Regions from separate parts of the Vibrio campbellii CAIM 519 genome, predicted to be linked through region 2. Evidence: predicted binding sites of a transcription regulator. Region 2 holds the regulator's gene; the other holds the start of a gene.
The links. The regulator CRP, encoded in region 2, controls carbon source genes, mostly activating them, when cyclic AMP is high. The targets are predictions, from matches to a motif close to TGTGANNNNNNTCACA.

Region 1 (12,264 bases), 250 kb from region 2:
GGGATTAGATAAGGTGACATATATAGCATAAATGCGTGATTGGCTCTAGGGCATAAAAAGAGACTCACACGCTCCTTACAGGAAAAAAGCAGCAAAATGAAACAAAGAGACTTCCCTACTCTCTCCTTCGTCGTTCTATGGAATGACAAGTGAACGTGAGCGAAAGACATCAAAAAGCAAAGTCTTTCCTTATATCTCCAAGTGAAGTGCTCTCGAAGCGAAGCGTTCCTGAAGGGCAAAGCCCGTTCCCATATGTCAGATACAAAAACGCCCCGCAAGTGCGAGGCGTTTACAAAAGCTTTAAGTTAAGCTGTTAATTCAGTTAAGAATTAAGCTTGACCTTTAACTTCTTTAAGACCGTTGAAAGGAGCGCGCTCACCTAGAGCTTCCTCGATACGGATAAGTTGGTTGTACTTAGCAACACGGTCAGAACGGCTCATAGAACCAGTTTTGATTTGACCTGCAGCTGTACCTACCGCTAGATCAGCGATAGTTGCATCTTCAGTTTCGCCAGAACGGTGAGAGATTACTGCTGTGTAACCTGCGTCTTTAGCCATCTTGATTGCAGCTAGAGTCTCAGTTAGAGAACCGATTTGGTTGAACTTGATAAGGATAGAGTTAGCTACGCCTTTCTCGATACCTTCAGCAAGGATCTTAGTGTTAGTAACGAATAGATCGTCACCTACTAGTTGAAGCTTGTCACCTAGTAGTTCAGTTTGGTGCTTGAAGCCAGCCCAATCAGACTCGTCTAGACCGTCTTCGATAGAAACGATTGGGAATTGGTTAGCTAGCTCAGCTAGGTAGTGGTTGAACTCTTCAGAAGTGAAAGTTTTACCTTCGCCTTTCATGTTGTAGATGCCAGCTTCTTTGTCGAAGAACTCAGATGCAGCACAGTCCATAGCTAGAGTAACGTCTTTACCTAGTTCGTAACCAGCAGCTGCAACAGCTTCTGCGATAACTTCTAGAGCTTCAGCGTTAGACTTAAGGTTTGGAGCGAAACCACCTTCGTCACCAACTGCAGTGCTGTAGCCTTTAGACTTAAGAACTTTAGCTAGGTTGTGGAATACTTCTGCACCGATACGTAGACCTTCTTTAAGAGTCTTAGCGCCAACTGGTTGGATCATGAACTCTTGGATGTCAACGTTGTTGTCTGCGTGCTCACCACCGTTGATGATGTTCATCATTGGTAGAGGCATAGAGAACTGACCAGCTGTGCCGTTTAGCTCAGCGATGTGCTCGTATAAAGGCATGCCTTTAGCTGCTGCAGCAGCTTTAGCGTTTGCTAGAGAAACAGCTAGGATAGCGTTCGCACCGAACTTAGATTTGTTTTCAGTGCCGTCTAGTTCGATCATTACTGCGTCGATTGCAGCTTGGTCTTTAGCGTCTTTGCCAACTAGAGCTTCAGCGATTGCGCCGTTTACAGCTTCAACAGCTTTAAGAACACCTTTACCTAGGAAACGGGCTTTGTCACCGTCACGTAGCTCAAGCGCTTCGCGAGAACCAGTAGATGCGCCAGATGGAGCTGCTGCCATACCTACGAAACCGCATTCTAGGTGTACTTCAGCTTCTACAGTTGGGTTACCACGTGAGTCGATGATTTCACGACCTAGAACTTTAACGATCTTAGACATTAATGTTTCCTCTCGTTTCAAATATAAATGTCAATTTTAAAGGGCAGCAGCACAACCTTCGCCGCTGCCCGTATCCTTTTACTTCTCGAATTCGCCGCGAGCGTTTTGGCCAGCAGCTTTAACGAAACCTGCGAATAGTGGGTGACCATCGCGAGGCGTCGAGGTGAATTCTGGGTGGAATTGAGCCGCTACAAACCATGGGTGAGCTGGGTTCTCAATCATTTCCACTAGTTTCTTATCCGCTGATAGGCCAGATACTTTCAGACCTGCTTTTTCGATTTGCGGACGAAGATTGTTGTTTACTTCGTAACGGTGACGGTGACGCTCATGAATTGTCGCGTTGCCGTATAGTTCACGAGCTTTCGTACCTTTTTCTAGGTGACATAGCTGTGAACCAAGACGCATCGTACCACCTAGGTCAGACGTTTCAGTACGTTCTTCAACTTTACCTTCGCCGTCTACCCATTCAGTGATCAAACCTACCACAGGGTACTTAGTGTCTTTGTTAAATTCTGTTGAATGTGCACCTTCCATACCCGCTACGTTACGCGCGTATTCGATAAGTGCTACTTGCATGCCTAGACAGATACCTAGGTAAGGTACTTTGTTTTCACGAGCGTATTGTGCTGCGCGAATCTTACCTTCGATACCACGGTCACCGAAGCCGCCAGGTACTAGGATTGCATCTAGACCTTCAAGTACTTCTACGCCTTTCGTCTCAACATCTTGAGAGTCTACGTACTTAATTGTGACGTTTAGACGGTTTTTCAAGCCTGCGTGTTTAAGTGCTTCGTTTACTGACTTGTAAGCATCTGGTAGTTCGATGTATTTACCGACCATACCGATAGTTACTTCACCAGTTGGGTTCGCTTCTTCATAGATAACCTGTTCCCATTCAGACAGGTCAGCTTCTGGTGCGTTGATACCAAAGCGAGCACAAACTAGGTCATCTAGACCTTGAGACTTAACAAGTTGAGGGATCTTGTAGATAGAATCTACGTCCTTCATTGAGATAACTGCTTTTTCTTGTACGTTACAGAAAAGAGCGATTTTCTTACGCTCGTTCGCTGGGATCATACGATCAGAGCGACAAACTAGAATATCTGGTTGGATACCGATAGACAGCAGCTCTTTAACAGAGTGCTGAGTTGGCTTAGTTTTCACTTCACCTGCAGCTGCTAGGTAAGGAACTAGCGTTAGGTGCATGAACATTGCGCGTTCACGGCCTAGTTCTACAGCAAGCTGACGGATAGCTTCCATAAATGGTAGTGATTCGATATCACCTACCGTACCACCGACTTCAACGATAGCAACATCATGGCCTTCAGAACCTGCGATTACGCGGTCTTTGATAGCATTAGTGATGTGAGGGATAACCTGAATGGTTGCACCTAGGTAATCACCGCGACGTTCTTTACGTAGTACGTCTGCATAAACACGACCAGCAGTGAAGTTGTTACGCTTAGTCATCTTGGTGCGGATGAAACGCTCGTAGTGACCAAGGTCAAGGTCAGTCTCTGCGCCATCTTCCGTAACGAACACTTCACCGTGTTGAGTTGGGCTCATTGTGCCTGGATCAACGTTGATGTAAGGGTCAAGCTTCATCATAGTCACTTTAAGACCACGAGCTTCTAGAATAGCGGCAAGAGATGCTGCTGCAATACCTTTACCTAGAGAGGATACAACCCCGCCAGTAACAAAAATGTAATTTGTCGTCATGTTTAACCTGAAATTGGTTGAATGAGGGAAATGGAGTGCTTCTGGACGGGACGTAAATATACCAGAAGCTCCTAACCGCCACAACGTGAAATCTATCACACCGTAATTTTTTATTTTTTGCTTCAAATCAAATTCGAGTATTCATGCAATTTCAGCTTCGCTCTTCCCATTTCACTTCATCCCACATGGAATCGAGTTCATCTAGAGTAAAGTCTGTGAGCTGTTTACCGTGCGCTGCAACTTTAGTTTCCATGCCTTTAAAACGTTTCGAGAACTTTAAGTTGGCTTTTGCCAGTGCTACTTCTGGGTCTTTCCCTAAGTGACGAGACAGGTTCACGGTAGCAAATAAAAGATCGCCTAATTCAAGTTCGACTTTTTCCTCATCCGGCGTAATTTGAAGCACTTCTTCCATTACCTCTTCAATTTCTTCCTGCACTTTGCCTACAACCGGGCCAAGCGAATCCCAATCGAAGCCAAATTTTGCGCACTTTTTCTGGATCTTTGTAGCACGCGAAAGCGCAGGTAGAGAGTTTGGTATTGAGTCTAGAATACTTTCTTCAGCTTTGCCTACTTGTGCTTTCTCTTTCGCTTTTTCCGATTCCCAGTTTGCGTTAATCGCTTCTTCAGAATCGAACTCTACTTCTGAAAAAACATGAGGATGGCGACGCGTCAGCTTCTCGTTAACGGTTTCCACCACATCAGAAAACTCGAACAATCCCTGCTCTTTCGCTATTTGGCTGTAGAAAATCACTTGGAACAATAAGTCACCCAACTCTTCTTGCAAGTTCGGCCAATCACGGTTTTGAATCGCATCCACCACTTCGTAGGTTTCTTCGATAGTGTGCGGAACAATGGTGTCGAAGGTCTGCTTTAAATCCCAAGGGCAACCGCTTTCTGGGTCACGCAGCTTCGACATGATTTGTTCTAACTGTTCAATTGGATGACTCATTTTCTGTTCCTTTAAAACTTTCTATCTAAAGAAAAAGGTGAGCGGCCAAAACCACTCACCTTTGTTATATGTTGATCAATTCTCTAAATAATTGAAGCTGTAGCTAGGCGGCAAGCGAGCGAGACTCCTGAGCATAGCCTGCCTATGTGATGGATCGAGTGAGCGTAGGCAACAACGCTATCAGCTTCAAGTATGACGAGAATTTTAGCCTAAGCGCTTCACCGACATTACATCCTTAATCTGCTCAACACGCTTCGAAACGCGTGAGAACACTTCAAGGTTGGTCACTTCAAGATCAAAGTCCATGATCGACATTTGCGTGCGGTAATCGACTCGGCTCTTCATGCTGGTGACTTTGATTTTCTCGTTCGCAAATAGCGTTGTGATGTCTTTTAGTAGACCACCACGTTCCATCGCTTCAACACGAACCGTCAAGATGTAAGAACCGACAAAGCCGCTACCCCAAACGGTATCAATGATACGTTCTGGTGCGTGATGACGAAGTTCTTCTAGTTGCTCACAGTCAGTACGGTGCACCGAAATACCACGACCTTGAGTGATGTAACCTGAGATCTCATCACCTGGGATCGGCTGACAACAGCGCGCTAGGTGCGTCATTAAGTTATCGACACCTTCTACCACAACCGCATCTTTCTTCGGACGACTTTGTGCTGGAGCACGATTTTCTGCTTCTTGCAGTTTTTCTAGCGCTTGCTGGTCTTCCTCTTCCGCGGTTGGTTTGTTTACCAACGCATTGATGTGGTTGATGATCTGGTTGATGCGCAAGTCACCACTACCAATACCAACATACAATTCATCAGCGCTGTTGACGTTAAAGCGTTTCAGCGCGTAGTTATCAGCATCTTTCAGTGTCGCGCCGATTTTCGCCAGTTCGTGCTCTAGAATTTCACGACCCGCTTCTAAGTTCTTCTCACGACTTTGTTTGCGGAACCATGCGTTGATCTTCGCACGTGCTCGGCTCGACGTCACAAAGCCCAGCGTCGGGTTCAACCAATCACGTGAAGGGTTTGGCTCTTTCTGAGTGATGATTTCAACCTGATCGCCCATTTGCAGTTTATGAGTGAACGGGACGATACGACCCGCCACTTTGGCACCGATACAACGGTGACCCACTTCTGAGTGAATGTGGTAAGCGAAATCGAGCGGGGTTGCGCCCATTGGTAGGTCGACAACATCGCCACGTGGGGTAAAGGCATACACGCGGTCATCAAATACCTGACTACGTAGCTCATCCAGCATCTCACCAGAGTCGGACATCTCTTCTTGCCAATCGAGTAGCTTACGTAGCCACGTGATCTTCTCATCGTAACCGCTGCGACTGCTTGCGCCTTCTTTGTATTTCCAGTGTGCTGCAACACCGAGCTCAGAATCTTCGTGCATTTCTTTAGTACGAATCTGGATCTCGATGGTCTTACCTTCAGGGCCAAGAATCACGGTATGGATAGACTGGTAACCGTTTGGTTTCGGGTTTGCTACGTAATCGTCGAACTCGCTTGGTAAGTGTTTGTATTTGGTGTGAACCACACCCAGAGCGGCATAACAGTCTTGAAGTTTGTCAGCGATGATACGTACCGCTCGTACGTCAAACAATTCATCAAACGCCAGACTCTTCTTCTGCATTTTGCGCCAGATACTGTAGATGTGCTTTGGACGACCACTGACTTCTGCGTTGATGCCGCATACGGTCATTTCTTGGGTAAGGTCGTCGACAAAGTCTTTGATGTATTGTTCACGGACAATACGACGCTCAGCCAATTGCTTCGCGATTTGCTTGTAGGTTTCTGGTTGTTGGTAGCGGAAGGCGTAATCTTCGATTTCCCACTTCAGCTGACCAATACCAAGGCGGTTTGCCAGAGGCGCATAGATGTTTGCACACTCTTTTGCCGCTGCACGACGAACTTCGTCCGGCGCTTTTTTTACTTCAATCAGGTTACAGATACGTTCTGCCAGCTTGATAACCACGCAACGGAAATCATCCACCATTGCCAACAGCATGCGACGAACGTTATCGACTTGAGACGAGGCAGCTCCACCATCCATCGTTACATTCAACTGGCCGATTGCCGCCATTTCGTCGACGCCATCGATCAGCTTAATGATTTCTTTGCTGTATTTTTCCTCAAGGAGTTCTCTATCAAAAGCATCACTTGAGACCAAAGGGAACAGTTGCGCAGCGACGAGTGTCGCTTTATCCATCGACAAGGTGATCAAGATTTCGATCATCTCTCGTCCACGCCACAATAAAAGCTCCGCCTGCTCGTTATCCGCCAACACAGATTGGCAGTCACGATACACTTCGGTTAAGCGTTTCGCTGTGTTCTTCTCTTGACCTAGGCTAGCCACCCAGTTTTCAAGTTCAAACTGTTCATCTTGGTTTAAATGCGCGCTTCTTACCGCAACCATCTCATCATCCTAATTATTATATTTGTGTGGTTTGACTAACACCATCCAGGTTAGTTCTTGTGCCAAGCCTTAAGCGTTGGCTTATTGACCACCCTCCACGAGTAAGTGATCAATAAAGTCCCAATTATCAGGACTTTTCAAACAGTGCCATCGACTCTAGATGGCTGGTATGAGGGAACATGTCCAGCATACCTAATTTGGTTAATTGGTAGCCTTGCTCCAGCAAGCTCTGACTATCCCTTGCAAGGGTAGCAGGATTACAAGAAACATAAACTATACGGCGTGCGCCAAGCACAGAAACTTGATCAATGATCCCACTCGCACCCGCACGTGCTGGATCAAGCAGCACTTTGTCGAATTGTTCAGCCGCCCAAACTTGCCCTTCAAAATCTTGCTCAAGGTTAGCGTGATAAAATCGAGCGTTATTGATTTGGTTCAAAGATGCATTGTTTGCTGCCTTTTCCACCATTTCTGCCACACCTTCTACGCCAACTACGTGTTTTGCACGTTTCGCGATAGGCAAACTGAAGTTACCCAAGCCACAGAACAAATCTAACACTCGCTCGTCACTTTTTGGGTCTAACCAATCCACAGCCTGAGCAACCATTTTCTGGTTTACCGCTTGGTTCACTTGAATAAAGTTATTCGGCGTAAATGGTACAGTAACACCGGGTTCTTGATAGAAAGGCACTTCGCCCTCAACCAAATCAAGCTGATCCGTTTCAGGCATCAAACAGAGCGATGCCTGGTGACGCTTCGCCAATTTCACTAAGGTATTGGTTTCTTTTTCAGTCAGCTTGTTTAGGTGACGCAATGTAATGCATGGACCATTATCACCTAGCACCAACTCTACGTGACCAAGTTGCTCTGGCTTCTTAAACGCTTTTAACGTCGAGTAGATCTCTGGCAATAGCACATTTAACTCAGGTGCAAGCACTGGGCAATCCGTCACCTGTGCGATTTGCTTACTCTGCTTTTTACGGAAACCAAAGTGCAACTGACGAGTCTTTTTATCTACGAACAAGCTCACACGAGCACGACGACGGTAGCCAAGAGACTCACCCAACACAGGTGCATCCAACTCGATATCACTGCCGGCAAATTTTCTCATCAACTGGCGAAGCGTTTGCTGCTTGTGCGTCAATTGTTGGTCATAGTTCAAATGCTGCAGATCACAGCCACCACACTCATGGTAATGGGGACAAAATGGCTCCACGCGAGCTTCACTCGGTTTAAGGATTTTAATCAACTTACCGCGAGCGAACTTGCTCTTTTCTTCCACCAATTGGGTTACCACTTCCTCACCCGGTAGCGCACCATCAATAAATAATGGTTTCTTCTTAAGGTAAGCAATGCCTGCGCCGTGGTGATCCAAACGCTCTACTTGCACCGCTTGGTGACGGGTATTCAATTGCGTTTTCTTTTTAGGTTGAAAGATACGTGCCATGCTCTGTGCCTGATTTGTGTCTAATTGCTCTACTGCTTCACTATTCTTGCTTGCAGCCGTTGTGTGATTCGAGTGACTTGATTATGCTTACCGTTTATCCGGTGACGTCACTTTTTTGCTCAAGGCTTTATCGTGCGCTTGAGAAATAATGCGTTATTTTCCCATATCCAGACTCCGATGTAATTAGATAACATGACCAGATATGGCTTAAGAGCACGTGTAATTACACTAACTCTCGCTCCCACTCTTATTATTGGTTTATTACTGAGCGGCTTTTTCTCATTCAACCGCTACCAAGACCTAGAGAAACAAGTTATCACCACAGGTAATAGCATTATCGAACCGCTTGCGATTGCCAGTGAAACTCACCTGCTTTCCGAAAGCCGCGAGGCCGTTCGTCGCCTTATCAGTTATGCCCACCGCAAAAACTCGAAACTGGTTCGTAGTATCGCGGTGTTCGATGAAAATCATGAGCTTTTCGTCACTTCTAACTTCCATCCCAATTTTGAAGCTCTGATGTTCCCGAAGGATAAGCCGATCCCTCAGTTAGGGGACTCGGAAATCTTCGATAACTCGCTTATTCTGCGCGTGCCGATTCTATCTGAAGGTCACTATCTTTCGGAGCTCTCAAATGAGAATCAGGGCACAAAAGCCATCGGCTACATCGCCGTAGAAATGGATCTTTCGTCACTTCGCTTGCAGCAATATCAAGAAGTCTTCTCTGCCTTCTTGGTGTTGATCCTTGGTCTTGGTCTCGCGAGTGTGTTCGCCTCTCGCCTCATGCATGATGTAACCCAGCCGATCACCCACATGAAGAACGTTGTGGACCGCATTCGTCGTGGTCACCTTGATGTGCGTATCGAAGGCAAAATGCACGGTGAGTTGGACCAACTGAAAAATGGTATCAACGCCATGGCGGTCTCGCTTTCGGAATACCACGTTGAGATGCAGCACAGTATAGACCAAGCGACATCAGACTTGCGTGAGACTCTGGAACAGCTAGAGATTCAGAACGTGGAGTTGGACATCGCGAAGAAGCGTGCCCAAGAAGCAGCCCGAGTGAAGTCTGAATTCTTGGCGAACATGTCTCACGAGCTTCGTACCCCATTGAATGGCGTAATTGGCTTTACCCGCCAGATGCTGAAAACACAGCTATCGAACAGTCAAACGGATTACTTGCAGACGATTGAGAAGTCGGCGAACAACCTACTGAACATCATCAATGACATCCTCGACTTCTCGAAACTGGAAGCCGGTAAGCTAGCACTGGAAAACATTCCGTTTGAATTCCGTGAAAGCTTAGAAGAAGTAATCAACCTACAAGCCACCAGCGCGCACGAGAAAGGTTTGGAGATCACCTTGAAAGTGGATCCGAAGATCCCGCAAGGTTTGGTAGGTGACCCACTTCGTATCCAACAAATTCTCACCAACTTGGTCGGCAACTCCATCAAGTTTACTGAGCGGGGTAATATCGACATCAGCGTTGAGATGCGCTCACAATCTGGTGATTCGGTCGAACTGCAATTCATGGTGCGCGATACGGGTATTGGTATCTCAGAACGTCAGCAAGCGCAGTTATTCCAAGCGTTTAGCCAAGCGGATGCAAGTATTTCACGTCGCTATGGTGGTACCGGTCTGGGTCTGGTTATCACTCAGAAACTGGTAAGCCAGATGGGCGGCGAAATCAGTCTAACCAGTCGCCTACACCAAGGTTCTACCTTCTGGTTTACGGTTCGCTTGCACTCAACTGAAATGCCAATGAGCGATCTGATTGAAGTCGAACTACTAACTGGTAAGCAATTGCTGTTGGTTGAACCTAACATGCAAGCGGCGTCAGTGACTCAACAGATCCTGAGCCAAGAAGGCATTTTGGTGACCTACCGCTCTTCTCTGCCAGAAAACGACGAGAACTACGATTACGTCTTGTTGAACTTGGCTGCCAACCAAACCTACGATGATCAATCGGTAGCGGCTTGGATTGAGCAAGCCAAACGCATGGCTCCGAGTGTGATCATGGGTACGCCGAGTACCGAACTGGCACTGGCAGATCAAGTGATGAACGACCATCAGATCCAATGTCTGACCAAGCCATTATCACGCCGTAAGCTTCTACAAAGCCTAATCACGGATCACGTCGAAACGCCTCAAGCGGTGATTGCACCAATTGAGCCAGTGGTGAATGAACGTTTACCACTGACGGTACTAGCGGTCGACGATAACCCTGCCAACTTGAAACTGATCTCTGCGCTACTAAGAGAACGTGTAGAAACGGTAACGGCATGCAGCAATGGTCAGCAAGCGGTGAATCTCGCAACTGAGAAGAAATACGATCTCATCTTCATGGACATTCAAATGCCATTGATGGACGGTGTGACCGCTTGTCAGCACATTAAAGAGCTTGAGCTGAACAAAGACACCCCAGTGATTGCAGTCACCGCGCATGCCATGGCGGGCGAGCGTGACCGACTACTGGCTGCGGGTATGGATGATTACCTAACCAAACCAATCGAAGAGCATGTACTGCAACAGGTTTTGGTTCATTGGAACCCAAATACCTGTACTGAGAGTGTCGACAAAATCGCGCCTTCTTATGTCGAACCTGTTGTGGAGACTGCACCACCAGCACCAGAAAAACCACAGCAAGATGTCATCATCGACTGGCAAGCAGCGTTAAAGCAGAGTGCCAACAAAGAAGACTTAGCTAAAGACATGCTACGCATGCTGATTGATTTTATTCCTGAGGTGGAAGAAGTGGTCGATCAAGCATTAGAAAAAGAAGACTTCTCGCATGATGATCTTATCCATGTGGTACATAAACTTCACGGCAGCAGCTCTTACTGTGGCGTGCCGAGATTAAAGTCTCTGTGTGCAACCTTAGAACAAGCACTGCGCTCGGGTGCTGACATCGAAGACATCGAACCAGAAATGTTTGAACTTCAAGATGAGATGATCAAGGTCACCACGACAGCGAAACTCTACCTTGAACAGTAGAGAATAACTGGGTAAATCAGAGCCATAAAAAAGCCAGAGCATCGACTCTGGCTTTTTCGTATTCGGTTATTAATCCGTAATCAGACAAATTAGGATTCAAAAATCACCGTCGCGACCGCGTAATGGCGTTCATCCGAAATCGACAGATGAACATGGTTGACGCCCATCGACTCGGCGATTTGTTTCGCCACACCGGATATGGTCAATACCGGTTTACCGAACTCATCATTCGAAACCGTAAAATCATGGAAGGTCACGCCTTTTGCGATGCCAGTTCCTAACGCTTTTGAGGCCGCCTCTTTTACTGCGAAACGCTTTGCAAGGTAGCGCCCTTTTTGCTTCAGTTCAGCAAACTTTATCATTTCATCTTGCGACAAAATACGCTTTGCGAAGGGCTCCCCCGTTCGACCGAGCGCTTTTTCAATGCGCTCAATCTCTGCGATGTCAGTGCCTAATCCTAAAATTGCCATGCTTAAATCTGATTACTTACGAGCCGCAACCATGATGGCTTTCATTTCTGCCACAGATTTTTCTAGACCATCGAAAACCGCACGACCAATGATCGAGTGACCGATGTTCAGCTCGTAGATTTCTGGCAGTGCCGCGATTGGTGCAACGTTGTGGTAAGTCAGACCGTGACCTGCGTTTACGATGATGCCTAGGTCATCAGCGTAGCTCGCGCCAGCTGCGATCTTCTTCAGCTCATCTTGCTGATCTTCTTCTGTTGTCGCGTCTGCGTAGTGACCAGTGTGAAGCTCAATGTAAGGTGCGCCACAAGCTTTTGCCGCATCGATCTGTTGACGGTCAGCATCAATAAATAGAGATACTTTGATGCCCGCTTCGGTCAGTTTTTGCGTTGCCGCTTTCACTTTCTCAAGTTGACCGACAACATCCAGACCACCTTCTGTGGTCAACTCTTCACGTTTTTCAGGAACCAGACAAACGAACTCAGGCTTAGTTTGTAGCGCAATCTCAACCATCTCGTCCGTTACTGCCATTTCAAGGTTCATACGAGTTTGAATGGTTTCACGTAAGATGCGAACGTCACGATCTAGAATGTGGCGACGGTCTTCACGTAGGTGGATGGTAATACCGTCAGCACC
Region 2 (12,264 bases):
AGTAACGGTGAACAGGTGTTACTTGGACTGTCCAACGGTAAAGCAATTCACGTCAACTTAGTCACTGGTCGTCGGCTAGAGTTCCTTGCGCACCAAGAAAAAGTCAATTCTGTCGCTATCTCGCCCAACGGTCGCTTCGCTCTCACTGGTGGCAACGACTACAAAGCGTATCTGTGGGATACCGAAACCGGGCTAGTATTGCGTACCTTTGAACACGACCAGCGCGTTGTTCGAGTCGCCTTGCAGAGAGATGGAAAACTGGCCATGACCTCAGACGGTGGCAACCAAGCCATCATCTGGAATTTAGAGGCGGGTGAAGAAGTCACGCAACTGAGCAGTTGGTCTCGTCAGTTAATCTTCTCGACGGCGCGCTTCTCCGATGATGGCAACTGGTTAGTAACTGGCACACCTTCCGGTCGTGTGATGGTGTGGGATACCCAAACTGGCAAACGCGTCGATGGATTTGAAGTTGAGCCGAAAAAAGATACTCGCCCTCCTCGTGCGGTCGTGTATGATGCAGCCTTTGATTCCAAGCAACGTGTAATTACTGCCACTTCTGCGGGCATTGCCCAAGCTTGGCAGCTAGAGAACGGATCATGACAGATAAAATCATTCAGCAATTGGAAGCTCGTATTAATGACTTAGAATGTCAGCTTGCGTTCCAAGAACAGACTATTGAAGATCTGAACGGCGCCTTGTCGCAGCAGCAACTGCAAATTACCAAGATGCTCGATCAGATGAAATATGTGGTAGGTAAAGTGAAAAATATGGACTCGTCGAATTTAGCCGATCCATCGGAAGAAACACCACCACCGCATTATTAAAGTGCAGGTACAAATTGCATAAAGCCCAGAACGTGTTCTGGGCTTTGTTGTATTGGCGACTTCAAAATGCAGCTTAGGAATGAGGGGACGAAATTATTCGTCTGCGTAGATTTTCATGCTCAACTCACCTTGCGTATTGATGCCAGCTCGGTACATGCCAGAACTGTTCATCGCAAAGTGCAGCTCACCTTTAGCATCAATCGCAATCAAACCACCTTCGCCGCCCATTGCTTTTAAATCACCCTGAATAATGTGTTCGCACGCCGTGTGTACGTCTTCTTGCAAATAACGCATGCGTGCTGCAACGTCTTCGGCAGCACGTTTACGAATAAAGAACTCACCAACACCCGTAGTGGAAACCGCAACAACACCATTCTCTGCCACCGTGCCGCACCCAATCAGAGCGGAGTCTCCCACTCGACCGTATTTCTTGTTGGTCACACCGCCAGTGCTGGTTGCTGCCGCTAAGTTACCGTGTTGGTCCAATGCCACAGCGCCGACAGTACCGTGTTTACGATCATCAGGGTAACGAGACTCGGAAAGAGCAAACATGCCTTTCTCACGCATAGAAATCAGTTGTTCATAGCGACGATCAGTGAAGAAGTAATCTTGCTCGGTGTACTCATAGCCTTGTTCGAAAGCAAACTTTTCTGCGCCCTCGCCCATCAACAATACATGGTTACTGTTTCGCATTACGTCACGAGCGAGCTCAATTGGGTTTCTGATATGACGAACCCCAGCGACTGCTCCTGCAGCTTGGTGTCGACCATCCATCACAGAAGCGTCCATTTCGACCATCTCGTTATGGGTCAGCACAGAGCCTTTACCCGCATTAAAGTTGGGAGAGTCTTCCAACACTTTCACCGCCACCACGACCGCATCTAAGGCTTCACCGCCTGTTGCTAGGATTTGATGCCCCGCTTTTACCGCAGCTTCTAAATCCGCCAAGATGGATTGTTGCAGTTCATCACTCATCTGTTCACGCAAGATAGTGCCTGCACCGCCATGAATGGCAATCGAGAAAGTTTTCGTCATCGCTTTGTCCAACTGTTATTCCTTGTATGGTTGGCACTACACCCCAGATAAACAAAAAGCGCAAGTTGAAACCTCAACTTGCGCTTTTTAAAGCTTTGCTAGATAGCGTTATCTAGTGAAGAGCGTGCGATTAGTGAGAACCGCAACCGCCGCCGCCACAACATTCGTGGTCGTCAGCTTTTTCTTCGCCGCCACAACAGCCACCACCTTGGTGGATGTGACCGTGTTCGATCTCTTCAGCTGTCGCTTCACGAGTAGCCATAACTTCTACTTCGAAAGTTAGTGTTTGGCCAGCTAGCATGTGGTTACCGTCTACAACAACTTCGTCGCCGTCTACTTCAGTTACTTCTACAGGGATTGGACCTTGGTCAGTATCTGCTAGGAAACGCATGCCAACTTCGATTTGGTCAACGCCTTGGAATACGTCTGCAGGAACACGTTGCACTAGTGCATCGTTGTGGTCGCCGTACGCATCTTCAGGAGCTACTGTTACTGAGAACTTGTCGCCAGCCACTTTACCTTCTAGTTCTTTCTCAAGACCAGTGATTAGGTTGTTGTGACCGTGAAGGTAATCAAGAGGTGCTTCAGAAGTTGATTGATCAACAACAACACCGTCTTCCAACATTACTTTGTATGCAAGGCTTGCAACAACGTTCTTTTCAATTTTCATACTAACTCCAGGGAGATTAATTGACCTAACCAGAATGGGGTTAAGTACCGAGACGATAGTATTATGGGGATCAATTAACGAAGTTCAATTACTCAGGCTTAAAAATCCCGATCATTTCTTGTTCTGAGTGTTTATTTTTTTCTACAGATTGCGGTTTACGCTGCTCGGTATAATCGCAGTCGACACACTCAACCAGCTCAATGTTGTTATCAATCCACCAGCGTAGAGTATCTTGCTGACTGCATTGCGGGCAGCTTGCACCCGCGATAAAACGTTTCTTGGCTTTCACTTTTGTTCCTTTTCCCGCTTGATACTGTGCGGGTACTACTTCCAATGATTTGGCGACTGTTGGTCGCTTTCCATTTCACGACCGAAGATTTCTTCTAGTTCTTTACGTGCTTCTTTCGAGCGTTGAGCAAGTTCTTTGTCCTCATTGTGCTGAGGCAATAAGTCTTTGAGCATAGCATTATCTAGCTTGCGAAAATGTGCTTCTGCCCGCTTTGCTTGATACGGGTGCATGCCTAATTCTACGAGCGCTTGGCGACCTAGATCTAAAGCACCCAAAAAGGTTTCACGCGAGTAATTCTGCACGCCGTGGTTCATTAACTGGTAGGCTTCTACGCGGCTGCGAGCACGGGCAAGGATCTTCAATTTCGGAAAGTGCGCACGACAAATGTCGACAATCGCCATAACCTCATCTGGTGAATCCGTACAGATCACTAAAGCTTCTGCTTTATCTGCCCCCGCGGCACGTAACAAATCAATCTGAGTCGCATCACCATAAAACACCTTATAACCGTATTTACGCAGCAAGTGGATTTGGCTCGCGTCACTTTCTAGTACTGTTACTTTGATCTTATTGGCGTACATCAAGCGGCCGACAATCTGACCAAAACGACCAAAGCCCGCGATGATCACTCGTGGTCGACGATCCACCACATTGGTCGTGACGCTCTCTTCTTCTTGGTTCAGCGTGTGCGCAAACCACTTCTTCTGCCCCATGAGCAACAGCGGCGTGGTCACCATCGACAAGCTCACCACCACCAACAAGAAAGCAACTTGTTCTTTGGTTAAGATACCTTCTTGGCTTGCCGCGGTGAAAATCACAAACGCAAACTCACCACCTTGGCTCAAAATCGCTGCCATACGACTGCGCGACTTAGCACGAACTCGGGCAGTGCGAGCCAAGACATACAGAACTAAACCTTTGACTACAACAAGGGCAATCACGGCACTAATAATCGCAAACGGTTGAAGTGCTAATAAGCCCAAGTTCACTGCCATACCCACAGCAATAAAGAACAAGCCAAGCAGCAAACCTTTAAACGGTTCAATCGCGATTTCTAGTTCATGACGGTATTCACTTTCTGCCAGTAACACACCCGCTAAGAAAGTACCGAGTGCCATCGACAACCCCAGCTTTTGCATCGCAACAGAAATGCCAAGTACGACTAAGAGGGCAGCAACGGTGAAGAGTTCTCGCACGCCACTCATCACCACAAAACGGAACAGAGGACGCAAGAGGAAATGACCGCCAACTAATAACGCAGCCACACTGCCTAACACCCAAATAGCATCTAACCAATCACCGCCGCTTTGACCACCAGCGAGTAATGGCAACATGGCGAGCATCGGGATGACGGCAATATCTTGGAACAGCAACACAGCGAAACCAGATTGTCCGGTTTCCGTGCCGGCTTGCCCCTGCTCTTCGATCACTTTTAGTGCAATCGCGGTGGACGAGAGAGCCAAACCCATACCGATCACTAAGCTCACTTGCATGCTCAACCCAAACAGGCTGACAATGCTGCCTATCACCGCCGTGGTAACAATAACTTGGGCGCCACCCAGACCGAGGATGGGTCCGCGCATCTGCCATAACTTTTTAGGGTTCAGTTCCAAACCAATTAAGAACAGCAGCAACACCACCCCAAGTTCGGCGAAATGCAGAATCGCGTCCACATCGCTGATCAACCCCAGCCCCCAAGGGCCAATTAGAACACCTGCAATCAGGTAGCCAAGCACAGACCCCAGACCCAGCCGCTGGGCAATCGGCACCGCAATAACGGCAGCAGAAAGGAATACCACACTACTTTGAAGAAACTCACTGGTTATCGCCATGTTGACCTCCTTGCTCATCCCAATCTCTCAGGGGGTTGTTCAGCCATTGACGATATTGTTCAGCATGCTGATAACGTTCGATATCCGATACATTGCGCGACCAGTACAGCACTAAAGGTTCAATCCAATGCATCTGACACAAAGCCGCGGTCAGTTCGAACGGCTGGAGGATTTGTTCCAACGGGTATTTGTTGTACCCCATCGGGCTGAACGCATCCTCTTTACCGCCAGTAGTGATTACACTGCGCCAGTACTTACCCGCTAATGCGCTACCATCACCAAATGCAAAGCCTTTGCCCAACACACGGTCCATCCACTCTTTCAACAGTGCGGGACAGGAATACATATAGAGAGGATGATGAAAAACAATCACATCGTGCGTCATCAGCAGATCGTGTTCGTAGTTCACATCAATAAAGAAATCAGGGTACGCGCCATAAAGATCGTGCACGGTGACATGACCCAGTGATTCGATTTTTTTAATCATCACTTGGTTGGCAATGGAGTTTTGCGGTTCTGGGTGAGCATAAATAACCAGAACCCTCGGAGGAATGGGCGTAGCAACAGCCAAATGGTCGTCCTTGTGTTGATTTCTCAGGGAAAATTATCGTTATCAGCTTGTTATACTTTTTTGTATAGCATAATGCAATTAAAGCGCAGAGATCGACTTTTCCCGCCAATACCCCTACTATTCACCGCGAGATCAACGACCAAGAAACGCGCACTGCGCAAAGTGAATTAAAACTCTATGATTACCTTCTCTGATATTCAGTTACTGCGTGGCGGTAAACCTCTTTTAGACCAAGCATCTGCAACCATTCATCCGGGTGACAAAGTGGGTCTGGTTGGTAAAAACGGCTGTGGTAAATCAACTCTGTTTGCCCTACTAAAAGATGAACTGTCGATTGATGCAGGCTCATTTAGCCAACCTCAACATTGGGAATTGGCTTGGGTTGCACAGGAAACGCCAGCACTCGACCGTAGTGCACTGGAATACGTGATTGATGGTGATCGTGAGTTCCGCGATCTTGAAGCTCAACTGGCTGTCGCCGAAGAGAAAGACAACGGCACCTTAGTTGCGGAGATCCACGGCAAGATTGAAACCATTGGCGGTTACAGCATTCGCGCACGTGCTGCCGAGCTGCTTGATGGTCTGGGCTTTAGCCAAGAGCAAATGAGCTGGAACCTAACTCAGTTCTCGGGTGGTTGGCGTATGCGCCTTAACTTGGCTCAAGCGCTATTGTGTCGTTCTGATCTACTGTTACTCGACGAACCAACCAACCACTTGGATTTGGACGCGGTAATGTGGCTAGAGCGCTGGCTACAAAACTACCCTGGTACGCTGATTCTGATCTCGCACGACCGTGACTTCTTGGACCCGATCGTTGGTCGCATCATTCACATCGAGAACCAGCAGTTGAACGAATACACGGGTAACTACTCGTCATTCGAAAACCAACGCGCACAAAAGATGGTGCTGCAACAGGCGATGTTCGAGAAGCAACAGAAACAGATGTCGCACATGCAAAGCTACATTGACCGCTTCCGTTACAAAGCATCAAAAGCGCGCCAAGCACAAAGCCGTATTAAAGCGCTGGAGCGTATGGAGAAGGTACTGCCAGCGCAGTTCGATAACCCATTTAGTTTCCAGTTCCGCGATCCTGCAGCGCTACCAAACCCAATCATGATGATGGATGAAGTATCAGCAGGCTACGGTGACAACCTGATCCTAGAGAAGATCCGCCTTAACCTAGTGCCGGGTAGCCGTATTGGCCTACTTGGTCGTAACGGCGCAGGTAAATCAACCTTGATCAAACTGCTGTCTGGTGAGCTCAAAGCACAAGGCGGCGATCTGACTTACTCGCAAGGCGTGAAGATCGGTTACTTCGCTCAGCACCAACTAGAAACACTGCACCCAGAAGAAACACCGCTTCAGCACATGATGCAAATCGCGCCGGATCAAACCGAGCAGCAACTACGTGATTACCTAGGTAGCTTTGGTTTCCAAGGTGATAAAGCGCTTGAGAAAGTTGCACCGTTTTCTGGTGGTGAGAAAGCACGTTTGGTATTGGCATTAATTGTGTGGCAGAAACCGAACCTGTTGCTACTCGATGAACCGACCAACCACTTGGATTTGGACATGCGCCAAGCATTGACCATGGCACTGCAAACATTCGAAGGTGCCATGGTGATTGTTTCGCACGACCGCTACCTATTGCGTGCAACCACAGATGATTTGTACCTTGTGTACGATCGCCAAGTCGCACCATTCGACGGTGACTTGAACGATTACTACAAGTGGTTGACCGAGCAACAAAAAGCCGAGCGTAAAGAAGCACAAGCAGCTCAGCCAGTGAAAGATAACGCCAACAGTGCAGCGGCAAAAAAAGAGCAAAAGCGACGCGAAGCAGAATTTCGTAAACAGACCGCACCAATTCGCAAAACGCTGACACAGTTGGAAAACAAAATGGATAAGTTAGGCGAAGCACTGACGAAAGCAGAAGAACAGTTATCGGATAACTCTCTGTATGAAGCCGAAAACAAAGCTAAACTTAACGAAGTGTTGGCGCTTCAAGCTTCTAGCAAAGCAGATCTTGAAGAAGTAGAAATGGAATGGATGTCTGCCCAAGAAACACTTGAGCAGATGGAACTAGAGTTTAATCAATGACAAACGAGCACGCAGAATACACTCTTACCCTAGAACACCTTTGGCAGTTCAGTCTGCAATTTTATGGTGTGCGAGAAGTGAAGGAAGCGTGCCTATCATTGCAAAATAACTATCACGGTAACGTGAACCTATTACTGCTGCTCAGATGGCTCGATGAGCAGCAGGTAATTTTCCAAGAGCAAGACTGGCACTTGGTGCAAGGCTGTCTTGGTCGAAGTGAAACCCTGCTCCACTCTTACCGTGAACTTCGTCGCCACCTCAAATCACAAGTTAATGACGCGCTTTATCGCGAAGCATTACAGTTCGAATTGCAGCTCGAAAAACAGCAACAGTCCGACCTAGTCGACTGCGTCAACTCACTCAAATTAGTCAAGAATGACGGCGAACCACTGACGCTGAGATACTGTCGCCAGTTGGGTGGTGAACATTTACAACAGGCATTCTCCATGCCAGTTCCAAACATTCAATATCCATAAATCAGTCATAAACCAGTAAAATATCTATACTAAAGCTATAAAGGATTATATTAATAAGTTCTTCGGCGAACATTGAAGGACCATACAAGAGCAGTTAGGTATGACACAATTTTTCGCAGCCGCCGGGATTAAGAACCCGCATCTCCAGACGCTATTGCCGCGCTTTATCCGCAAAAAAGCGTTATTTACGCCTGTTTGGCAAACACTCGATACACCGGATGGTGACTTCCTTGATTTGGCCTGGTCACAGCAGCCAGGTTCTGAAGCCGCTCACATCAAACCAATCTTCGTCCTCTTTCATGGCTTGGAAGGCTGCTTCTATAGCCCGTATGCGAATGGTTTGATGAATGCCTTCTCTAAATCGGGTTGGCTGTCAGTGATGATGCACTTTCGTGGGTGCAGCGGTAAGCCAAACAAAAAAGCCCGCGCTTATCACTCCGGCGAAGTAACGGATGCTCGCTTCTTTCTTGAGCAGCTCAATCAGCAATTCCCTAACAACCCTAAAGTTGCGGTCGGTATTTCCCTTGGCGGTAACATGTTGGCGAACTACTTGGCTGAGTACAAAAACGATCCCATCTTAAGTGCCGCGACCATTGTCTCTGCACCACTGAACTTGGCAGCATGCGCAAATCGTATTGAGCAAGGCTTCTCGAAAGTTTACCGACGCTATTTGCTCTCCTCACTCAAACGCAATGCGTTACAGAAGCACGATTTGATCCACGGAGAGTTAGCCCTGTCGTACAACTCGATCAAACGCGTCACTCGCTTGTATGAGTTTGATGACTTGATCACCGCGCCTCTGCATGGCTTTAAGGACGCGCAAGATTATTACGATCAATGTTCAGGCTTAAGCAAGCTGCAGCAGATCACCTTGCCAACCTTGATCATCCACGCCAAAGACGATCCCTTTATGACCGAAGAAGTGATCCCGAAATTCGTATTGCCAGACAACATCGATTACCGACTTTACGAACATGGTGGTCACGTAGGCTTCCTAACAGGTAGCGCATTAAAGCCGAAGTTCTGGTTAGAAGAAGCCCTGCCGGCTTACTATGAAAGTATCGCTGCGGAGTACCTTTCTGCTGTATCCGTGCCGCGAACACAGTAAACTACTTAGGCGCACCAGACATCAACAACCTAAGAGGCGCGCTTAAACATCATAAAAGTTTGAGGTATTTATGATCATTCCATGGCAAGACATTGCGCCAGAGACACTAGAAAACCTGATCCGCGAATTCGTTCTTCGTGAAGGCACCGACTACGGCTCAGTTGAAGTTTCACTGCAGAGTAAAATCGATCAGGTCAAATCCCAATTAGAGAAAGGCGAAGCGGTCATCGTATTTTCTGAGCTTCATGAAACGGTTGATATCCAACTAAAAGCAAAGTTTTAGACCCTTCACATTTTACCGTATCCCACTCGATGACAAGGGCTTGTTACGTGCTATAGTGGGTTATCGACCGTGCAGCATACGCGTGCTGCACTTTACAGGTAAGTAATTTTCGACAAGGTTTGTCATGTCAGCGAAACACCCAATCATTGCGGTTACTGGTTCGTCCGGTGCCGGTACTACCACCACTTCTGAAGCCTTCCGCAAGATGTTCAATATGATGAACGTCAAACCAGCGTGGGTTGAAGGTGACAGCTTCCACCGTTTTACACGTCCAGAGATGGATGTCGAAATCCGTAAAGCGCGTGAGCAAGGCAAACACATTAGCTACTTTGGGCCACAAGCCAATGACTTTCCGGGCCTAGAAGAGTTCTTTCGTCAGTTTGGTGAAGATGGCACCGGCAGCGTGCGCCGCTATCTGCACACTTTTGATGAAGCCGTTCCATACAACCAAATGCCGGGCACCTTTACACCTTGGCAAGATCTGCCTGAAAACAGCGATGTACTGTTCTACGAAGGTTTACACGGTGGCGTGGTGGATGGCGATGTTAATGTGGCGCGTCACGTTGACTTTCTGATTGGCATGGTGCCAATCGTGAACTTGGAATGGATTCAAAAGTTCGTTCGTGACACGCGCGATCGTGGCCACTCAAGAGAAGCGGTAATGGATTCGATCGTGCGCTCGATGGACGATTATCTGAACTACATTACCCCGCAATTTTCCCGCACACATATCAACTTCCAGCGTGTACCGACCGTTGATACTTCCAACCCACTTAACGCCAAAGGCATCCCTAGTTTGGATGAAAGCTTCGTGGTGATCCGCCTACGCGGTATCAAGAATGTCGACTTCCCGTATTTGCTGGCGATGATTGATGGCTCATTCATGTCTCGCCATAACACCATTGTGGTTCCAGGCGGTAAGATGAGCTTTGCAATGGAGCTCATAGTGAGGCCGATCCTGCAGCAACTCATCGAAACTGGGAAAATTGGCTAAAAACCTCGTTAATTGAGTGTTTACTTTTCATACCGTGATCATGTGCACAGTTTTGCTTACAAAATCTCAATCATGGCACGATTAAAATCAAGAAATCGTTTCCGAAAAAGGATACTATTTCTAACCGAAACACAAGAGAGCTTGCAGCATATAAAAAGTGCTCTTATCCTAGTAAGCCCATTCAGGCTTAGCTAAAATATGGATAGCGCAAGCGTACCCTGCAGAGGAAGTGAGATATTATGGTTCTAGGTAAACCTCAAACCGACCCAACATTAGAGTGGTTTCTTTCACACTGTCATATTCATAAGTACCCATCAAAGAGCACGCTAATTCACGCGGGCGAAAAAGCAGAGACTTTGTACTACATCGTTAAAGGTTCTGTTGCGGTTCTTATCAAAGACGAAGAAGGTAAGGAAATGATCCTTTCTTACCTAAACCAAGGCGACTTCATTGGTGAGCTTGGTCTATTCGAAGAAGACCAAGAGCGTACAGCTTGGGTTCGCGCTAAATCTCCTTGTGAAGTGGCAGAGATTTCTTTCAAGAAATTCCGTCAACTTATCCAAGTTAACCCAGACATCCTAATGCGCCTTTCTGCGCAAATGGCTCGTCGTCTACAAGTTACTAGCCAAAAAGTGGGTGACCTAGCGTTCCTAGACGTAACTGGTCGTATCGCTCAGACTCTTCTGAACCTTGCTAAACAGCCAGATGCGATGACGCACCCAGACGGCATGCAAATCAAGATCACTCGTCAAGAGATCGGTCAAATTGTTGGCTGTTCTCGTGAGACAGTAGGCCGTATCTTGAAGATGCTAGAAGAGCAGAACCTAATTTCTGCGCACGGTAAAACTATCGTTGTTTACGGGACTCGTTAATCTCGATTAACGTTTAAAAAATTTAAAAGCCACCAAATGTAAGTTTGGTGGCTTTTTTGTTTTTAAGAGACGAGAATCGGGAACACTGCGTTCCGAAATCGGACTTCGTCCTTCGGGATTAAGCCCTCTAAGGTTCTGAGAGTAAAAACCTCCCGAAGCAAAGCGTTCCCGCATCTCCAGTGCGTAGCACGTTCTCGATTCTTTCTACCCGTTAGTACTCTCGAAGATCTTATCTGCCGATGCAGCCACAAATCCTGGGTACAACTCACCGTTATCCATTGGGTAGCGCTTAGCAAACTCGTAGAAGCCTCCAGGAATCACCTCAACGCCTTCAGTAAAGGTCACTGGCACTTTGTCTGCCATGGTCGACGATTGCTCTAGTAGTACCTCTGGCGTGCCTTTTACTTCACCGCCATTCTCGTTGATGGTAAAGCCTACTGTGCGTAGGTGGTCGTTCACTTGCTTCACTTCTTCATGCTGATTGAGTTGATTCACACTCACTGTGAAGTGGTTCGCTCCGTAACCATGCGCTGCAAGCCAAGAAGCGTATTCACTCTCTTTCGCCAAAGTTTGGAAGTCAGCATAGCTTAGGTCCCACAAACGTCCGCCGTACAAGAAGTCACTGCCTGTCAGTTTAGAAGCATCAACCTGCTCTGCCAGTTTATGAACGATGGCTTGTAGCTCTGGTGAGCACTCATCCACTTTCAATTCACTGATGAAGACCTTTGGCTGCTTCGGATCTGGGTGCTCAAAATGTTTTGCCACCAGCTTTTTGCTTTCAAATACGTAGTCACCACAGGCTTTGTAACCCACCGCCAAGAATGGCTTCGCTAACGTTTCAATGCCTAGGGGAGCGACATTAAACGTACGTAGCGCAATATGGTCATTAATCAGAGGTTCATCTTCTTGAAGAAGTTGATGGACTTTAGCAGCGGAAGGGCACAGACGTTGAATGTAGTCTTGCCATAGCGATTCAAATAACACATCGGGCGTCATAACGACTCCTTGTTATGAAATGTAGAGTTAGGGGTAAGAAGAAGTTGACCGCTCGTTCACAGCCCGTGGGCTGTCCAGAATCACGAACGAGCGGTCATCAACCTGTGACGGTATGTGCAGCATAAGTGCCAGTCAGTCAACACACGCTGGAGAGTCTTAAGCTCGCCTTTGGCGTTTGCCAGCGCGCTTACCAGAATCCTAACTTGGTAAATAGCTC

Region 1: a site for CRP is predicted at 3,435-3,450, ahead of A8140_RS13305 (CTP synthase). Genes of this name have one in related genera too.

The regions. Positions count from the first base shown of each region.
Region 1 covers NZ_CP015863.1:2,780,347-2,792,610, forward strand. Annotated here, with positions in the region: gene eno (phosphopyruvate hydratase) at 330-1,631, opposite strand; gene A8140_RS13305 (CTP synthase) at 1,710-3,350, opposite strand; gene mazG (nucleoside triphosphate pyrophosphohydrolase) at 3,502-4,299, opposite strand; gene relA (GTP diphosphokinase) at 4,504-6,723, opposite strand; gene rlmD (23S rRNA (uracil(1939)-C(5))-methyltransferase RlmD) at 6,851-8,170, opposite strand; gene barA (two-component sensor histidine kinase BarA) at 8,363-11,161, shown strand; gene acpS (holo-ACP synthase) at 11,251-11,631, opposite strand; gene pdxJ (pyridoxine 5'-phosphate synthase) at 11,644-12,264, opposite strand, start outside.
Region 2 covers NZ_CP015863.1:3,025,415-3,037,678, forward strand. Annotated here, with positions in the region: gene A8140_RS14515 (WD40 repeat domain-containing protein) at 1-600, shown strand, start outside; gene A8140_RS14520 (SlyX family protein) at 597-824, shown strand; gene A8140_RS14525 (isoaspartyl peptidase/L-asparaginase family protein) at 918-1,859, opposite strand; gene slyD (peptidylprolyl isomerase) at 1,990-2,529, opposite strand; gene A8140_RS14540 (YheV family putative zinc ribbon protein) at 2,618-2,818, opposite strand; gene kefB (glutathione-regulated potassium-efflux system protein KefB) at 2,854-4,650, opposite strand; gene kefG (glutathione-regulated potassium-efflux system ancillary protein KefG) at 4,634-5,221, opposite strand; gene A8140_RS14555 (ABC transporter ATP-binding protein) at 5,399-7,318, shown strand; gene A8140_RS14560 (TIGR02444 family protein) at 7,315-7,794, shown strand; gene A8140_RS14565 (hydrolase) at 7,895-8,902, shown strand; gene A8140_RS14570 (YheU family protein) at 8,973-9,185, shown strand; gene A8140_RS14575 (phosphoribulokinase) at 9,310-10,179, shown strand; gene crp (cAMP-activated global transcriptional regulator CRP) at 10,419-11,051, shown strand; gene A8140_RS14585 (DUF1338 domain-containing protein) at 11,256-12,047, opposite strand.